2 regions of the Nonomuraea sp. NPDC049784 genome follow, and region 2 is predicted to be linked to the other one. Evidence: predicted binding sites of a transcription regulator. Region 2 holds the regulator's gene; the other holds the start of a gene.
The links. Region 2 encodes HrcA, which represses chaperone genes, less so after heat shock. Its sites were predicted from a motif close to TTGGCACTCTCNNNNNGAGAGTGCCAA; they were not measured.
Positions count from the first base shown of each region.

Region 1: the regulator HrcA is predicted to act here: its motif matches at 4,804-4,830, upstream of groES (co-chaperone GroES).

Region 1 is NZ_JBFAMX010000015.1:2,405-12,010, reverse strand. It holds gene AB0J09_RS06445 (LuxR C-terminal-related transcriptional regulator) at 1-537, shown strand, start outside; gene AB0J09_RS06440 (DUF5319 domain-containing protein) at 577-954, shown strand; gene AB0J09_RS06435 (sigma-70 family RNA polymerase sigma factor) at 1,064-1,699, opposite strand; gene groL (chaperonin GroEL) at 2,712-4,331, opposite strand; gene groES (co-chaperone GroES) at 4,403-4,717, opposite strand; gene AB0J09_RS06420 (class I SAM-dependent methyltransferase) at 4,966-6,141, shown strand; gene AB0J09_RS06415 (hypothetical protein) at 6,331-8,154, shown strand; gene tsaD (tRNA (adenosine(37)-N6)-threonylcarbamoyltransferase complex transferase subunit TsaD) at 8,296-9,327, opposite strand; gene rimI (ribosomal protein S18-alanine N-acetyltransferase) at 9,320-9,606, opposite strand, start outside.
Region 2 is NZ_JBFAMX010000049.1:21,096-30,701, reverse strand. It holds gene AB0J09_RS14175 (MOSC domain-containing protein) at 1-295, shown strand, start outside; gene hemW (radical SAM family heme chaperone HemW) at 635-1,855, shown strand; gene AB0J09_RS14165 (DUF4870 domain-containing protein) at 1,852-2,523, opposite strand; gene AB0J09_RS14160 (DUF3097 domain-containing protein) at 2,520-3,326, opposite strand; gene AB0J09_RS14155 (hypothetical protein) at 3,344-4,114, opposite strand; gene hrcA (heat-inducible transcriptional repressor HrcA) at 4,273-5,286, shown strand; gene dnaJ (molecular chaperone DnaJ) at 5,298-6,437, shown strand; gene AB0J09_RS14140 (16S rRNA (uracil(1498)-N(3))-methyltransferase) at 6,439-7,164, shown strand; gene AB0J09_RS14135 (hypothetical protein) at 7,170-7,811, opposite strand; gene AB0J09_RS14130 (SigE family RNA polymerase sigma factor) at 7,808-8,320, opposite strand; gene AB0J09_RS14125 (histidine triad nucleotide-binding protein) at 8,600-8,944, shown strand; gene AB0J09_RS14120 (PhoH family protein) at 9,036-9,606, shown strand, end outside.

The DNA of each region.
Region 1 (9,606 bases), on a different contig from region 2:
ATGACAGACTTTGCCCGGAAATTTGCGGATCCGTGGATTGATGCGCAGAAACGAAAACTTCTCACGGTTCATGCGATCATCCCGGTATCGACCTTGGTTTTGCCCGGCGTACGCGACCAACTCATGCGCCTGCTCGAGACGGGCGGCAAGGTACGCACGCTGGACCGGGTGCCGAGCTGGTTCATGACCGCGGGGTCGGAGGTCGCGGGCCTGCCCCCGTTCTGGGGCGGCAACCTGCCCGATCACGCGTACAACTTCTATCTCATACGCACGCCGATCGTCGTGGGCCTGCTCCGGGCGCTGTTCAGAGAGCTGTGGGCCAGGGCCGTGCCGCTGCCGTGGGGCCGCAGGAGCGAGGGGATGGTCCAAGTCCTCCGTCTGGCGGCCCAGGGCATGTGCGACGACTCCATAGCCCGCCAGCTAGGGGTTTCGGTCCGAACGGTCAGGGCGAGGTTCGCGGACGCCATGACGGAGTTGGGTGCTCAATCACGCTTCCACGCAGGTGTGGAAGCCGCCCGGCGCGGATGGCTGAGGTAATGTCCACCGCTCAGGCCGCTTCGGTCATATGGTGGGAAGGTGCTGGAAGACGTCCCCCGCGACCCGTTCGCGGACGACCCGAACGACCCTTCCTCGGCGATGGGCGCGCTCGACGACGCCGAGCCACTCACCGCGGCCGAGCGTGACGAGGCCATCACGGACCTCGCCGACGTCGAGGTCTTTCGTTCCCTGCTAGAGCCGCAGGGAGTGCTGGGTCTCGTACTCGACTGCCCTGAATGCGGCGAGCAGCACTTCTTCGACTGGGAGCTGCTGCGCGGCAACCTACGACAAATGATCGAGAAGGGCCAGCCGCAGGTCCACGAGCCGGCCTTTCACCCGGACCCGGCGGACTATGTCAGCTGGGAGTACGCCAGAGGCTATGTCGACGGCGTCATCGACACGGAGGAGCGCCGCTGACCGACATCATCGAGCAGCGCGGCCAGCAACCGCACTGCTGGATCGCCTGAGTCAGGCGTCTCTCCACGACCGAGCGCATCGAGCAGCGCGTCGGTCTCTTCCTCTGGCGTCAAGCCGACTCCAGCTCGGCCATCTGCCGCAACCTGGCCAGCGCCCGATGCTGGGCGACGCGTACTGCACCCGGTGACATACCGAGTACATTACCGGTCTCCTCAGCAGACAATCCCGATACCACCCGCAACAGCAGCAACTCGCGCTGATTATCGGGCAGCCTGGCCAGCAGCCTGCGCGCGTGCTCGACCTCTATGTAGCGGACCACCGTCTCCTCGGGCCCCGGCCCGTCGTCCGGGCCGTCGGGCAGATCCTGAGTCGGTACGGCCGAGCGCACCGAACTCCGCAGCGCGTCGGCCACTTTGTGCGAGGCGATCCCGAACACGAAGGAGGCGAACGGCCGCCCCATATCCCGGTATCGCGGCAGCGCGAACAGGACCGCGATGCACACCTCCTGGGCTACGTCATCGGCAATGTGATATTGCCCTGAAACCCTGCCCAGCCTGGCGCGGCAATACCGCACCACCATCGGACGCAACTCACCGAGCAGGGATTCGATCGCAGTGCGATCTCCCTGCACGGCGAGGCTCGTCAGTTCCCTAAGGTCGGAGTCATCCGTCCGTGCCGGAAGTCTCGACGCGAGCCTTACCCCAATTTTGGCGTCGGCGACGCTTCCCTCGCTCACGATAGGCATGATGCCCGCACTGATCCGGCCTGTCGTCATGGCGAACGGCTACGGATTGGTCACATTGAAGCGACGATAACCAGCAGTAATCGATTGACCACACTAAGCCTTAACCGTTGACATAATATTTCACCTCATAACCCGGAATGCGCGATAATTGTCAGACCCCCGACGCTTATCCCTCACTTCCGGTTTACTCCAATAATCCACCTTTTCCCCCACTTCCCCCCAAACGCCGTGAGCCGATCCCAGACTCCAAGGGGGTAGCAAGGGTTGCCCAGGACGCCCCGGGGAACCGCATGGCCCTCCGCAGGGGATGCGCTTCGCGCGAGCCGGCTCCAGACGGCCCCTCCCAGGGAGGCAAGCCCCCTTTCGATCCCCCCGAAGGCGAGGTGCTCGCAGAGGGGCGCCACGCGCGCCGGGAGCTCGGGTAGCGCCCTGTGGGGGCGAGCTCCCACACCCCCAGGCGGACACGACCACCGCGGTGCCGCGAGGTGATGGAGCAGGAGCCGCGCGTCATGGCTCGGGTAGCCGCAGCGGGTCTGAAGAGCCTCGGGGCGAACCCCGCATGAGCCGCACGCCTCAAGAGCCTCCGTACGAACCCGAGATGAGCCGCACGCCCGAAACCCCGCCGTACGAACCCGGCATGCTCAACACGCCCGAATAGCCGCCAGGCACGGGTCTCGCCAGTCGGCTCGTCGCTCTCTACCCGGCCGCCTTCCGCGAGCGCTGGGGTCCGACTTGGAGGTCGAGATCCGGGCCGCGGGCATCCGGCCGTGGCCGAGCCTGGCCGCAGGCGTCGCCGACATGTGGCTGCACCCGCGACGCTCCCGCGTACCTGGCCGGTCAGCGTGGTGGGGCGCGTACCAGTGGCCGTGACCAGCTCAGAGACGGTACGGGCCAGGTTGGCCAGGGCGTTGATATCTGAGGCGGCCAGTTCCGCACAGGGCTTCGGACCCCGCAAAAGCCGCACGGCCCGCACCCCTGAGGGTGCGGGCCGTGACGAGAGAAGGGGGACGGGTCAGTGGCCGTGGCCGTGACCGTGACCCTGGCCGGCGGCCGGGGCCTCCTCCTCAGGCTTTTCGACGACGAGCGCCTCAGTCGTGAGCAGCATGCCCGCGATCGACGCCGCGTTCTGCACCGCGGAGCGCGTGACCTTCACCGGGTCGATGACACCCTGCGCGATCAGGTCGCCGTACTCGCCGGTCGCGGCGTTGAAGCCGTGGCCGGCCTCCAGCTCGGCGACCTTGTGCGTCACCACGTAGCCCTCGCGACCGGCGTTCTCGGCGATCCAGCGGGCCGGCTCGACCAGCGCGCGGCGGACGACGCCGACACCCGTGGCCTCGTCGCCCGACAGGCCGAGGTCGTCGAGAACCTTGGAGACGTGGATCAGCGCGGAACCACCGCCGGAGACGATGCCCTCCTCGATCGCGGCGCGCGTCGCGGAGATCGCGTCCTCGAGGCGGTGCTTCTTCTCCTTCAGCTCCACCTCGGTGGCGGCGCCGACACGCAGCACGCACACACCGCCGGCGAGCTTGGCCAGGCGCTCCTGCAGCTTCTCGCGGTCCCAGTCGGAGTCGGACTGCTCGATCGCGAGCCTGATCTCCTTGACGCGGTCCTCGATGGCCGCCTGGTCACCGGCGCCGTCGACGATGGTGGTGTTGTCCTTCGTGACGACGACGCGGCGGGCCTGGCCGAGCACCTCGAGACCGACGTGCTCCAGCTTGAGGCCGACCTCCTCGCTGACGACCTGGCCGCCGGTGAGGATGGCGATGTCCTGCAGCATCGCCTTGCGGCGGTCGCCGAAGCCCGGGGCCTTGACGGCCACGGAGGTGAACGTGCCGCGGATCTTGTTCGTCACCAGGACGGCCAGGGCCTCGCCCTCGACGTCCTCGGCCACCACGAGCAGCGGCTTCTTCGTCTGGGCGATCTTCTCCAGCAGCGGCAGGAAGTCCGCGATGGAGGAGATCTTGCCCTGGGTGAGCAGGATGTAGGCGTCCTCGAGGACGGACTCCATCCGCTCGGGGTCGGTCACCATGTACTGGGAGACGTAGCCCTTGTCGAACTGCATGCCCTCGGTGAACTCGAGCTCCATGCCCATGGCGTTGGACTCTTCGACGGTGAGCACACCGTCCTTGCCCACCTTGTCGAACGCCTCGGCGATCAGGTCGCCGATCTGCGCGTCCTGAGCGGAGATCGTGGCGACGTTCGCGATCTCCTTCCTGTCCTCGACCGGACGGGCGCTGGCGAGCAGCCTGTCGCTGATCTCCTTGGCGGCCTTGTCGATGCCGCGCTTGAGCGACAGCGGCGAGGCGCCGGCGGCCACGTTGCGCAGGCCCTCGCGGACCATGGCCTGGGCCAGGACGGTCGCGGTGGTGGTGCCGTCGCCCGCGATGTCGTTGGTCTTGGTGGCAACTTCCTTGGCGAGCTGGGCGCCGAGGTTCTCGTAGCGCTCCTCCAGCTCGATCTCACGAGCGATGGTCACACCGTCGTTCGTGATCGTCGGCGCACCGAACTTCTTGTCGATGACGACGTTGCGGCCACGCGGGCCGAGGGTTACCTTCACGGCGTCCGCGAGGGCGTTCACACCGCGCTCGAGCGCGCGGCGGGCGTCCTCGTCGAACTCCAGGATCTTCGCCATTGCTGAAAGTCCTCTCCTAGCGTCGAAAGCCCCGGCCGCCCTCAAGAGCGCCCGGGGCCCGACACACCGGCTTACTTCTCGATGATCGCGAGAACGTCGCGGGCGGAGAGCACGAGGTACTCCTCGCCGCCGTACTTGACCTCGGTGCCGCCGTACTTGCTGTAGAGGACGATGTCGCCCTCAGAGACGTCGAGCGGAATCCGCTTGTCGCCGTCCTCGTCCCAGTTGCCCGGACCCACCGCGAGGACCCTGCCCTCTTGCGGCTTCTCCTTCGCGGTGTCTGGGATGACCAGGCCGGATGCGGTTGTCTGCTCGGCCTCAAGCGGCTGAACCACAATGCGGTCGCCGAGCGGCTTAACGGGAACCTTAGTGGCGGTCGTCACGATCGGACCTCCCCTTCAGATTTGAATGATCTAGAAGAGGCGACCAGCTGGGCCTGCCGTCGCGGGTGTCAGACCTGCCTCGTCGCACGTTGGCACTCTCAAGGGGAGAGTGCCAACAGGAAACATATGCAAGAGGGGCTTGACAGTCAACACGAACGCGTCTGCTGAGAGCGATAAGCACCCCAACTGTGCCCGTTCCACACTACGTCGACGGTCCGACTCGCTCGGGCGTGGCGCTAACGTCGGGTGATGTGGACCTCGACGCCTTCAACGAGCTGCTGACCCCGCGCGGACAGCGAGCCCTCGCGGAGGCCGGGGAGCTGGTGGGCGCGGATCCGGTCGCGGCCGCCACGAAGCTGCGCAAGACGTACGACGCGGCCCTCACCTCCGCCGCGCTGACCCAGGCCGGGCTGAGGGAGCGCGCCAGGGCCAAGTTCGGCGAGGACGCCGAGCGTATGTACTTCACGCCGCACGGCCTGGAGCAGTCCACCCGGGCAGAGGTCGCCGAGCACCGCGCCCGCCGTCTGGCCCGATCATGGCCGAATCCGCCCCGCGTGGTCGACGCCTGTTGCGGCATCGGCGGCGACTTCCTCGCGCTGGCCCGCGCCGGCTCCACCGTGACCGCCGTGGACACCGACCCGCTGACCGCCGCCGTAGCCAGGGCCAACGCTGAGGCGCTCGGGCTGGGCGGCGGAGTGACGGTGTCCGTGACGGACGCGGCCGACGTCCGGCCGGAGGCGTACGACGTGCTGTTCGCCGACCCGGCCAGGCGGACGAGCAGAGGCAGGACATTCGACCCCATGGCCTACTCCCCGCCCTGGCCGGTGGTGCTCGACCTGATCTCGAGGGCCGCCCGCGCATGCGTCAAGGTCGCCCCGGGCATCCCGTACGAGTTCATCCCGGGCGGCGCCGAGGCCGAGTGGGTCTCGTACAAGGGCGAGGTCAAGGAGGCCGCGCTCTGGACCGGCCTCCCTGGGGCCGAGCGGCGCGCCACCCTGCTGCCCGGCGGGCACACGCTGACCGCCACAGGAGCCGAGGCCCCGGTCGGCCCCGTCGGCAGGTACGTCTACGAGCCGGACGGCGCGGCCATCCGGGCACACCTCGTGGGTGAGGTGTCCGAAATGGTGAACGGACGCCTGCTCGACCCGATGATCGCCTACATCACCGGCGACAATCCGATCGACACCCCATGGGCAACCAGATACGAAATAACAGACGTTCTTCCATTTTCGCTGAAAAAGCTGCGCGCGCTACTCCGTGAGCGGCGAATCGGCAATGTCACCATCAAGAAGCGTGGCTCTGCTGTCGACATCGAACGCCTCCGGTCAGACCTCCGACTAAATGGCGAAAAATCCGCGGTAATCATCCTTACCAGGATCATCGATAAGCCATCAGTCATCATCTGCGACACCGCCCTACCTGCATGAACCCTGACATTCTTCCGTTAACGACGATCTTTCAATTCGCCGCTGACGGACCTTGATCGAAAGACTAAGGTGGGCGGGCGGGAGTGCTCCCCCTGACGCGGTTAACCGCGTTCTCGCTCTTTCAATCTGCAAATCGGACCTATCCCCACCGCTGCGCGGCAGACCGTCGGCGAGCCAAAGGAGCTTTCGGTGGACCATTCCAACCACACCACCCTTCTCCAGGCAGGAGGCCAATCCGGCATCTCCGAGAGGATGCGGGATCTGCTCGCGCGTGCCGCACAGGATCACGTGTACGAGCAGCGCACACAGGGGGCAGTACTAGACGAGATCCGCCAGCGGCTCGAAGGCATGGAATGGCTCCTGCGCGAGGTGCGCGAGCGCGAGCTCGGCGGCCTCAGCGGCACGCTGCACGCGGTCAGCGGGCGGCTCGACGACATCGCCGCCAAGCCCCCGATGTGGGCGGAGGGGCTGGCCCAGCACGTCGAGGCGGTGCGCGACCACGTGGACGCCGTCGGGGAGAAGGTGGGCCACGTGGACGTCCACCTCGGCCCCGTGGCCGAGCTGCCGAGCCTGTGGGCCGACCTGGGCACGGTGGGCGAGAGTGTGGACGAAGCCCTCAACCGCCTGCAATCGGTGCTCGACTCCACCGATGGCATCACGAGGGGAATGTCCGACTTCGCCACCAAGCTGGCCACCCTCAACACCAGCATGGAGGCCGCGGCGAGCCGCTTCACCAGGCTCGACAAGTCGATGGCCGAGCTGACCACCCGTACTGATCGGGTCGAGGTCGTGGTCACCGACATGTCAGAGCACCTGACGGCCCGGCTGAGCGAGCAGGACCAGCATCTGGCCACACGCCTGGACGAAACCGACGAGCGCCTGAGCACGAGGCTCGACGCAACGGACCAGCGCCTGAGCGCGAGACTGGGCGAGACCGACCAGCGCCTGACCAAGAGACTCGACCAGACCGACCAGCGGCTCACCATCCGGATGGACGAGACCGACCAGCGCCTGGCCACCAGCCTTGTCGAGGCGGACGAGCGGCTCGCCAGCCGCCTCAAGGAGTCCGACGACCAGCTCTCCTGCCTCCTGTCCGACGTCGAGCTCCGGCTCACCACCAGGCTCGACGAGGCCGACCAGCACCTCGCCGTCCAGCTCGGAGAGAGCGAGCAGCGCCTCAGCGCCAGGCTCAGCGGCGTGGACGCCCGGCTCGACCGGGTGGAGGGCAAGCTCACGGGCCTCGACTCCAGGCTCACCGGGTTCGACAGCCGGCTGGAGTCTGCCGACGAGTGCCTGGCCGACATCGACACCAGGCTCGACGGGCTCGACGGCAGGATGGGCGGCGTCGACAAGCGGCTCACGTCCGTGGACAGCCAGCTCAGCGGGGTCGACAAGCGGCTGGGCACGGTGGACGGCCACCTGGGCCGCCACGACGACAGGTTCGACGCTCTCGACGTACGCATCGACGCCCGCTTCACCGCGCTCGATGATCGCATGGTGACGAGCGACCAGCGGCTCAACGAGACGGCCACCCGCAACGAGGGCCGCTTCAACAAGCTCGACACCCAGATCGACGCCATCGACGAGCGCCTGATCGAGGCCGAGGAGCACCTGAGCAGCCGCTTCGACGGCATCGACACCCGCTTCAACGGGCTCGACACCCACATGAACGGCCTGGCCGCCCGCGCCGAGCAGACCGGCGCGCACCTGGAGTCCGTCGACGACCGCATCGAGGCCGTCAGTGAGCGCGTGGGCCGGCTCCCGGACGCTCTGGCCACTCAGGGCGAGCTGCTCCAGACGCACACGGGAGACCAGGCAGAACGCCTAGCCGCCGCCACGAACGTCCTCACAGAGCTCGTCACGTCCCGCCCCGACCGCGACCAGCTCGCCGAGACGGTCACCGGCATCGTCCAGCCTGCCGCCGACGACCTCACCAAGCGCCTGGGCGCCCTGGAGGAGACCATGCTGGCCCTGGCCGAGGCCCTGCTACGCCCGAGCCGAACCAAGGACTGAAGGGCCGTCGGACAGGACCGGGGGCGTAGGCAGCCCCCGTCCTGTGCGCGCCGGCCGTCCGCACGCGGATCCGGCAGGAAAACGGCAGAGCGAAGCGTGAGCTCGGGTGGACTCCCGTCTACCCGAGCGTGCGGGAGGGGCTCACACGTGGACTGTCGTGATCGGCAGCGACGAGTCGGCGGGGATCTCCAGGGTCGAAGGGGAGATCCCCGCCGTGACCAGGTTGGAGCCCAGGGCGGCGACCATGGCGCCGTTGTCGGTGCACAGCCCCGGGCGGGGCACCCGCAGGCGCACGCCGGCCGCGTCGCACCGCTCCTGGGCCAGCGCGCGCAGCCGCGAGTTGGCCGCCACGCCGCCCCCGATCAGCAGGTCGTGCACGTCGTACTTCCGGCACGCCTGCAGCGCCTTGCGGGTCAGCACGTCCACCACGGCCTCCTGGAACGAGGCGGCCACGTCGGGCACGTGGACGGACTGCCCTGACGCCTCGCGGGCCTCGACCCAGCGGGCCACGGCCGTCTTGAGCCCTGAGAAGGAGAAGTCCAGCGTGCCGTCGTCGAGCTTGCCGCGCGGGAACGCGATGGCCGTGCCCGAGCCGTCGCGGGCGGACCTGTCGATGTGCGGCCCGCCGGGGAACGGCAGCCCCAACACCCGTGCGACCTTGTCGAACGCCTCACCGGCCGCGTCGTCGACCGTCGAGCCGAGCGAGATCACGTCCTGGGCCACGTCGGGCACCAGCAGCAGCGACGAGTGGCCGCCCGACACCAGCAGGGCGATGCACGGCTTGGGCAGCGGCCCGTGCTCGAGCTGGTCGACGGCGACGTGAGCGGCCAGGTGGTTGACACCGTAGAGGGGGACGCCGAGGCCGAGCGCGTAGGACTTGGCCGCGGCCACCCCCACCAGCAGCGCGCCCGCCAGCCCGGGGCCCGCGGTGACGGCGATGGCGTCGATGTCGGAGAACTTCAGGCCCGCCTCGGCCAGCGCCGCCTCGACGGTCGGCGTCATGGCCTCCAGGTGGGCGCGAGAGGCCACCTCGGGCACCACGCCGCCGAAGCGCGCGTGCTCTTCCATGCTGGAGGCGATCGAGTTGGCCAGCAGGGTGTGGCCCCTGACGATGCCGATGCCGGTCTCGTCGCAGGAGGTCTCGATGCCCAGGACCAGGGGTGCGTCAGTCACCAAGCTTCCTTCTCATCATGATCGCGTCGGTGCCGTCGTCGTAGTAGCGGCGGCGGGTGCCGATCTCCTCGAACTCGTAATGCCGGTAAACCGCCTGCGCCTGCGGGTTGTCGGCGCGTACCTCCAGGAAGATCTCCCGCGCCCCCCTGCGCTGTGCCTCGGCCAGCAGCTCGGTCAGCATCGCGCCGCCGATGCCCGTGCCACGGTACTGCTCGAGCACCGCGATGGTCTGCACGTCGGCCTGGTCGGCCGCGGCGGCGAGCCCCGCGTACGCGACGA
Region 2 (9,606 bases):
GCCCCGGATTCCGTGCGTGGTGTTCCGCAACTGGATGGACGAGCCCGGATGGGTCAAGCGGTTCACGGAGGCGGGGCGGCCCGGGGCGTACCTGCGGGTGCTCGAGCTCGGTGAGCTGGGCACGGGGGACTCGGTGGAGATCGTCTCGCGGCCTGAGGCCGGAATCACGGTGGGCGACTGGTTCCGTGCCCGCCACGGGGACGCGGACGCGCTCCGCCGCATTCTGGCGGTTCCCGGGCATGATCCCGAGTGGGATCGCATGGCTGAGCGGGTGCTCGGCGACGTGCCGTCCTGAGCCTCCTTACGACGGGACTGGGCGATGTGTGGTGCTGGGGTCGTCTTGTGGTGGGGCTCGGCGACATGCCGTCCTGAGTCGCCTTGTGGCAGGGATCGGCGACGTGCCCTGCTGGGGCGCCGTGCGTGTTGCGCCGGGGCTGGACGGCGGGCGTCTCCGGGGGTGTGCTCATGGGACACCGCCGTCAACGATCCGCGCCACCTCCTCCGGGCTGGAGATCCCCGCGCCCACGATGCCGATGCCCGCCATGTGGGGACTCCTTTCGGCTGGTTCGGCATCAGTGGATACCTCGGGGGTTGCAGTTCGATAGCACTCCCGAGTACCCGGCAGACTGGAAGCGTGCCATCCACCCTGCCTGACGGCGATCCCGCGCCCACCTCGGGCGAGCTGCCCGACACCGCCCTGAGGGGCCTCGGCGAGCGTCCGTTCGGCTTCTACGTGCACGTGCCGTTCTGCGTGACCCGCTGCGGCTACTGCGACTTCAACACCTACACCGCCGCCGAGCTGGGCCCGGGCGCCTCGCAGCGGGACTACGCGGACACGGTCGTCGAGGAGATTCGCCTCGCGCGCCGCGTCCTGGGGGCGGCCGGCCTGCCGGTGGAGACGGTGTTCTTCGGCGGCGGCACGCCCACGCTGCTGCCTCCGGAAGACCTGGCCAGGATCCTGGCCGCGATCGACTCGGAGTTCGGGCTGCGGCCGGGGGCCGAGGTGACCACCGAGGCCAACCCCGAGTCCGTCGACCCCGCCTACCTCGACAAGCTCCGCCAGGGCGGCTTCAACCGGGTCAGTTTCGGCATGCAGAGCGCACGCGAGCACGTGCTCCACGTGCTCGACCGCCGGCACACCCCGGGCAGGGCGGCGACGGCCGTGAAGGAGGCGAAAGAGGCCGGGTTCGAGCACGTCAACCTCGACCTCATCTACAGCACGCCGGGCGAGTCCGACGACGACTGGCGGGCCTCGCTGGCCGCCGCGATCGAGGCCGGGCCCGACCACGTGTCGGCGTACTCGCTGATCGTCGAGGAGGGCACCAGGCTGGCGGCCAGGATCAGGCGCGGCGAGCTGCCCATGCCCGACGACGACGTGGCCGCCGACCGCTACCAGATCGCCGACGAGCTGCTGTCGCAGGCCGGGTTCAGCTGGTACGAGGTGTCCAACTGGGCCACGTCCGAGCAGGCGCGCTGCCGCCACAACCTGCTCTACTGGACTGGCGGCGACTGGTGGGCCGCCGGGCCCGGCGCCCACAGCCACGTCGGCGGCACCCGCTGGTGGAACGTCAAGCACCCGGCCGCCTACGCCCAGCGCCTGGCCGCCGGCGCCTCGCCCGCGCACGCGCGCGAGGTGCTCGGCGACGACGACCGGGCGGCCGAGCGGCTGATGCTGGAGCTACGGCTGTCGTCCGGCTACCCGCTGAGCGAGGTGGCGCCCGCCGCGCGCCCGGCCGTGGCGAGCGCCCTGGCACGCGGGCTGCTGGAGCCCGGACCGTTCAGGTCCGGGCTGATGGTGCTCACGCTCCAGGGCCGGCTGCTGGCCGACGCCCTCGTCAGGGATCTGCTGGTCTAGGTGATCATGCGGATGGAGAACGGGTAGCGATACCTCTCGCCCCGGTTGGTGGCCATGGCGGCCTGGATGTGGAAGATCAGGGACAGGATCCAGACGACCGGCAGCAGGAGCAGGCCGATGAAGACGACCACCAGGATGCCCGCCACGATGTAGCCGATGAACATCGTGATCTGGAAGTTGAGCGCCTCCGCCGCCTGATCCCTGACGTAGGGGGACTCGTCCTTCTTCATCAGGTAGATGATCAGCGGGCCGACCCAGGAGACCAGCAGGCCGAGCAGGTGCGCGAGCATCGCCATGGTGGTGTCGTCGGTGCCCGGGCGGGGGCCGAACCTGCCGGGGACGTACGGCTCTCCCAGATGCGGGGCGTACCCGTAGCCGGGCTGCTGCGGCGGGGGGCCGTAGCCCGGCGGGGGAGGGCCGTAGCTCGGGGGTTGCTGCCCGTAACCAGCCTGCCCGTAACCAGGCTGCCCGTAGCCCGGTTGGCCGTAGCCCGGTTGGCCGTACCCGGGCTGGCCGTACCCGGGCTGGCCGTACCCAGGCTCGGAGCCGGGCTGCTGTCCGTAGCTCGACGGCTGGGGGCCGGAGCCCTGGCTGGGAGGGATGTCCGATGGTGGGACGAAGCGGGTGGCGTCGTCGTCCGGCGCCGGCTGCGGGGGGTCCTGGCTCATGATGCCTCCGTAACGAAGTCGATCAGTTCCTCGACCCGGCCGAGCAGTTCCGGCTCCAGGTCTGTGTACGTGGAGACGGCGCCGAGGATCCGCCGCCACGCCTCCGCGGGCTCCATGCGCCAGCCCAGGGCGGCGATCACGCCCTCTTTCCACGGCACTCCGCGCGGCACGGCGGGCCAGGCGGGAATGCGCAGCACGGACGGCTTGACCGCCTGCCAGATGTCGATGAACGGATGCCCCACGACGAGCACGTCCGGCGAGGTGATCTCGGCCGCGATCCTGCTCTCCTTGGACCCGGGCACGAGATGGTCCACCAGCACCCCCAGCCGGCGCCCCGGCTCAGGGCCGAACTCCGCCACGACGGCCGGCAGGTCGTCCACGCCCTCCAGGTATTCGACCACGACCCCCTCGACCCGCAGGTCATGACCCCAGATCTTCTCGACCAGGGCGGCGTCGTGCACGCCCTCCACGTAGATCCGGCTCTCCCTGGCCACCCTCGCCCGCAGCCCCTCCACGGCGATCGAGCCGGACGCGCTGCGCCTGGAGCCCGTGGGGGCCGCCGTCGGGCGTACCAGCGTCACGGGCTTGCCCTCCAGCAGGAACGCGGCGGGCGCGAGCGGGAACAGCCGGCGCTTGCCGAACCGGTCTTCGAGCGTGACGGCCTCCTTGTCGCAGGCCACTATGGCGCCGCAGAAGCCGCTGTCGGCGTCCTCCACGACGAGGTCCAGCTCGGCGGGCACCTTCGGGATCTTGCCCTTCCCCGGCCGCCGCCAATTCCCCGCCAGCACATCGCCCTCGTACACACGGGGACCGTAGCAAATCACCCGCCGACTGCAAGGCGCTTCCGCGCGCCGTTACGGCGTACCAGCACGACGACGGTGCCGATGATGGCCACGAGCAGCCCCGCGCCGGGGATCAGGAGGAGCGCGGCCACCCCGCCGACGATGCCGCCCGCGGCCGAGGCCAGCTCACGGCCCACGCCGTAACGCACGTCGGCCTGCTCCTGGGTGGTGCAGGTCAGCTGGTAGTCGCCCTTGGACGGGGAGTTGATCACGAGGATCTGCTCCCAGGTGACGGCTCCGGACGTGACCCTCTGCGAGCCCGTGGTCTTGGCGAGCCTGGCCTGGCCCGAGATCTGGCACTCGTAGTGGACGGCAGTGTCGCTGGAAAGGTAGATCGCGGGCTTGTTCGCCGGGTCGATCGGCAGCGTCACGCTTTCGCCGGATGCGAACGTCCTGGACGGGGCGATGTCGCTCACGCTGCTCACAAGGCCCGTGGAGAACACGACGACACCGACGATCGCGCACACGGCGAAGATCGCCCAGACGAGCCCGATCCACCAAAGACGCGGTTTGATGGCTTTCGAGTCGATTCGAGGGGGAAATTGGGGTTGTTGGCCGTATTGTCCGTACTGAGGAGGTGGGCCGTATTGGGGCGGCCGGCCGTACTGCGGTGGCGGGCCGTACTGCGGCGGAGGTCCGTACTGTGGCGGAGGCTGCCCGTAACCGGGCTGGGACCCGGGCTGGGGGCCGTAGCCAGGTTGGGAGCCGGGCTGCGGGCCGTACGGCGGAGGCGGGGAATTGTCGCTCATGTCGGCAAGTGTGGTACTTGCCCCTTGTAAGAAGCTAGGAGCCAGGTTGCGACCTGGTGTTATCGCACCTTGTGGGCGAGAGCCGTACACTTGGCACTCAGGAACACAGAGTGCTAGATGGTTGTGTTCCTCAGATGTCAGAGGCAGGAGGTGAGCACGTGCTCGACGATCGGAAGCTGGCGGTGCTCCGCGCCATTGTCGAAGACTACGTGTCCACCAACGAACCGGTGGGCTCCAAGGCGCTCGCCGAGCGCCACAATCTGAAGGTCTCCCCGGCGACGGTCAGAAACGACATGGCCGCGCTGGAGGAGGAGGGTTACATCACCCAGCCGCACACCAGCGCGGGCCGCGTGCCGACGGACAAGGGCTACCGCCTGTTCGTCGACCGGCTCTCGCAGGTCAAGCCCCTGTCGGGGGCCGAGCGCAGGGCCATTGAGACGTTCCTCGCGGGCGCGGTCGACCTGGACGACGTGGTCACCCGCACGGTCCGGCTGCTCGCGCAGCTGACCAGGCAGGTGGCGGTCGTGCAGTACCCGACGCTGACGCGTTCGACGGTCAGGCACGTCGAGCTGGTGCCGCTGAACGACCGGCGGGTCATGCTCGTGCTGATCACCAACACCGGCCGCGTCGAGCAGCGCGTGATCGAGCTGCCCGAGGTGGTGGAGGACACCCGCATCGCCCATCTGCGCGCGGTGCTCAACGCCTGCCTCGACGGCTGCGGCCTGAGCTCCGTGCCCGAGCTCGTCGCCGACCTGCCCGAGCGGCTGCCCGTCGAAGACCGGCCCGCGGTGGCCACGATCCTGTCGGTGCTGCTCGAGACGCTGGTCGAGCGGCACGACGAGAAGATCGTGTTCGCCGGCGCGGCCAACCTCGCGGGTGCCGACTTCACGACCGGTCTGCGCGACGTGCTCGAGGCGCTGGAGGAGCAGGTCGTGCTCATGCGGCTGCTGGGCGAGACAACCGCAGACACTCCGTCCGCGCTCACCGTGCGCATCGGCTCCGAAAACCCCTACCTGCGGGGCACATCCATCGTCGCGACCGGATACGGTTCTGGCGACAACCAACTGGCCCGGCTCGGCGTGCTGGGGCCGACGAGGATGGATTACCCCGTTACGATGGGCGCCGTGCGCGCGGTGGCACGCTACGTCAGCCAGATCCTGGCTGCATCATAAGAGGTCGATAAGTGGCAAACAGCGACTACTACGCCACCCTCGGGGTGCGCCGTGACGCCAGTCAGGACGAGATCAAGAAGGCGTACCGCCGCCTGGCCCGCGAGCTGCATCCGGACGTGAACCCCGATCCTGAGACCCAGGAGCGGTTCAAGGAGATCACGCAGGCCTACGAGGTGCTGTCCGACCCGAACAAGCGCCAGATGTACGATCTGGGTGGCGACCCCTTCGGCGGCGCGGGAGCAGGTGCGGCCGCCGGCGGCTTCGGGGCGGGCTTCCCCTTCAGCGACATCATGGACGCCTTCTTCGGCACCGCGGCCGGCACCCGGGGGCCGCGCTCGCGGGCCCGCAGGGGGCGCAACGCCACCATCCGGGTCGAGCTCGACCTGCGCGAGACGGCGTTCGGGACCACCCGCGAGCTGGTCGTCGACACGGCCGTGCTCTGCGAGGTCTGCCACGGGGCCGGCGCGGCGCCCGGCACGCATCCCGACACCTGCGACATGTGCAACGGGCGCGGCGAGATCTCCCAGGTCACCCGCTCGTTCCTGGGTCAGGTCATGACCTCGCGGCCGTGCCCGCAGTGCGGCGGGTTCGGCACCATCATCCGCCACCCCTGCCAGGAGTGCTCCGGCGACGGCCGGGTGCGCACCCGCCGTACGATCAAGGTCCGCATCCCCGCGGGCGTCGAGGACGGCACCCACATCCAGCTCGCCGGCGAGGGCGAGGTCGGCCCCGGTGGCGGCCCTCCCGGAGACCTGTTCCTGGAGATCGTCGAGCGGCCTCACGAGATCTTCGAGCGGCGCGGTGACGACCTCCACTGCACCGTGCAGCTCCCGATGACGGCCGCCGCGCTCGGCACCATCCTGGCGGTCGAGACGCTCGACGGCTCCGAGGAGGTCGATGTCCGCCCCGGCACGCAGGCGGGCCAGGTCATCACCATGTACGGGCGGGGCGTGCAGCGGCTCAACGAGTCGGGCCGCGGCGACCTGCTGATCCACGTCAACGTCGAGACCCCGACCCGGCTCGACCCCCCACAGGAGGAGCTGCTGCGCGAGCTGGCCAAGCAGCGGGGCGAGGAGCGGCCGCCGGGCAAGTTCGCCCCCGGCCAGCAGGGCTTCTTCTCCCGGCTGCGCGACGCCTTCAACGGCAGGTGACGTGACCGTCCCGGTGTTCCTGTCCCAGGAGCTGGACGGGCCCGAGCTGACGCTCGCCGGCCCCGAGGGGCGGCACGCGGCCTCCGTGCGGCGCCTGCGGGCCGGCGAGCGGGTCGATCTGACGGACGGCGCCGGTACGGTCGCCGAGTGCGTCGTACGCGAGGTGCTGAAGGACGCACTCAGGCTCGACGTGCTGCGCCGCTACGAACTCGAGCCGCCCGAGCCGCGGCTGGTCGTCGTCCAGGGGCTGCCCAAGGGCGACAGGGGCGAGCTGGCGGTCGAGATGATGACCGAGGCCGGCGTCGACGTCATCGTGCCCTGGGCGGCCTCGCGCAGCATCGCCCAGTGGAAGGGCGACAAGGTGGCCAAGGGGCTGCACCGGTGGCGCTCCACCGCTCGCGAGGCGGGCAAGCAGGCCCGCAGGTTCCACCTGCCCGAAGTGACCGAGCCCGCCACCACCGCGCAGGTCGAGGAGCTGCTGGCGGGCGCGGCGCTGGGCCTGGTGCTGCACGAGGAGGCGGCCGAGCCGCTGTCGGGCGTGGCGCTGCCCGCGTCGGGCGACATCGTGATGGTCGTGGGGCCCGAGGGCGGCGTCTCGGACGAGGAGCTGGCCGGGTTCCGGGCGGCCAAGGCGGTGTCCGTGCTGCTGGGGCCCACGGTGCTGCGTACGTCCACGGCAGGGGTGGCGGCGGCCTCCGTGCTGCTCACGCGTACCGGACGCTGGTAGGGCTTTCAGGGCGTCGTGTGGGAGGCGTCCACCAACGGGCTGGTCAAGTCGGTGGGGGCGTCGGTGATGTCATTGGGTGGGCACTCATCGACCGGGCACGCCGTGGGCTGCAGCGTGTCCTCCGCCGACGGCGATGGCGACGGAGTGGGCGAGGCCGAGGGGCAGTCGGACGGCGGGTCGGCCTGTTCGGCCTGGGGCGTCGGGCACGCGGTCGGGGTCGGGGTGGGCGTCTGAGACGGCCTGCTGGTCGATTCCGCCCTCTTCGAGGGCCGGGGCGTCGGGCTCTTGGAGATCTCGGGGACCACGACGGGGTGCTGGTCGTGGGTCGGCTGCCTGGAGGGCGGCGGCGGTTCCTGGGAGCGCGTGGTGGAGGAGTTGGACGGGACCCTGGAGGTCTCGTTCTCCACAGGTTGCGAGTTGATGATCTGTGTGCGCAGCTGCGGAACGGCCATCACGATCGTTCCCGCTACCAGGACGGCGCTGGCGGCGGCCGCGCCCGCACGCCACCAGAACAGGTTACGGACGCCGCGCCGCTCGATGCGGGCGCGGATGATCTCCAATCCATCCGGCGAGGGCACGACCGCGTCCGCCTCCGCGCGGAGCGCACGGCGCAGGAGATCGCCGTACTCGTCGGGGGGCTGGGTCATGACATTTTCTCCAGAACGGATCGCAGTGCGGCCATGCCACGTGCCGTGTGGCTCTTGACCGCTCCCTTGCTGATGCCCATCGCGTGGGCGATCTCAGCTTCGGACAGGTCACCGTAGTACCGCAGAACCAGTGCTTCTCTCTGTCGGGTTGGCAGGGCACGTAACGCCTCGATGACGGCGGAGCGTTCCAGCTCGCCGATCGCGCCGTTCTCGGCGCTCGGGGCATCGGGCAGCCCCTTGGGAGCGTACTTCTCGACGACCGCGCGGTGACGCAGCACGGAACGGGACCGGTTGACGACGGATTGACGGAGGTAAGCGAGTGCTTTGTCGGGGTCACGCAGCCTACGCCAAGCGCCATGGATGGCGACGAACGCATCCTGCACGACTTCCTCAGCAGTCGCCGTATCTCGCACCAGCAACACAGCGAGACGCACCAACGACCGGAAGTGCGCGCTATAGAGCGCGGTCACGGCCATGTCGGCATCCCACCCGACCGGTGCCGCCCCCATCGACCTATCGGCCAGAAGGGTTTCGGTGGTCACATCAATGGGACGCTCAGCCTTCCCAGAGGGTTTACGCTCTTCCGGTTCTTGAGGTTTCCCCGGTTCCTTAGGGTGCATTTACCCAGTCGTGTCCTCGCCAGGTGGCGCTTGCCCGACCCTGAATCGTCCTTTTTTGCTGAAGTGTCGCACACTCACCCTAACCGCGTGGATCTTCCTTCGCACGACACAGAGGATTACCGATTGGCAACGGGTTACGTACGTCGGGGCTCTCGGTAGGGTGATCGGGTGAGCGATTGCCTCTTCTGCAAAATCGTCGCCAAGGAGATTCCCGCCGAGATCGTTTATGAAACCGGCAGGACGTTGGCGTTCCGTGACGTCAACCCGCAGGCGCCCACCCATGTGCTGGTCATCCCGAAGCAGCACCATGCCGACGCGGCGGCGCTCGCCGCGGCCGATGACGGGCTCGCCGACGAGGTGCTCAAGGCCGCCCACGCGGTGGCCGTGCAGGAGCACGTGGCCGACGGCGGCTACCGCGTGGTGTTCAACACCGGGCTCGGCGCCGGGCAGACCGTTTTCCACGTGCACGCCCACGTTCTGGGCGGGCGCGACCTGACCTGGCCGCCCGGCTGATATTGGGGAGAGCGGTCGGCCCGGTCCCGGATACGATGGGCACAGAAGAACACCGAAAGAGACCGGGAGGCATCAGGCCACTGGCCTGCCCATGTCCGAACTACATGAATCCCGACGCACGGCACCTCCCTCGCGCACTCAAGCCAAGGTGCTGATTCCGGACGAATACTCGATGGTCAGCCTCCTGGGCTCCCGCGACGAGCTGCTACGCGTCATCGAGGGCGCCTTCAGGGCCGACATCCACGTTCGCGGCAACGAGATCACCGTCACCGGCAGCCCCGACGAGAGCGGCACCGTGGTGCGGCTCTTCGAGGAGCTGGTCGAGGTGCTGCGCAGCGGCGGCGAGCTCACCCCCGACGCGGTCGAGCGCAGCATCGCCATGCTCCGCATGACCTCCGACCGTCCCGCCGAGGTGCTGTCCCTGGACATCCTCTCCTCGCGCGGGCGCACGATCAGGCCGAAGACGGTCAACCAGAAGCGGTACGTCGACGCGATCGACAAGCACACGGTCGTGTTCGGCATCGGCCCCGCGGGCACCGGCAAGACCTACCTCGCGATGGCCAAGGCCGTGCGGGCGCTGCAGGAGAAGCGGGTCAACCGGATCATCCTGACCCGCCCGGCCGTCGAGGCCGGCGAGCGGCTGGGCTTCCTGCCCGGCACGC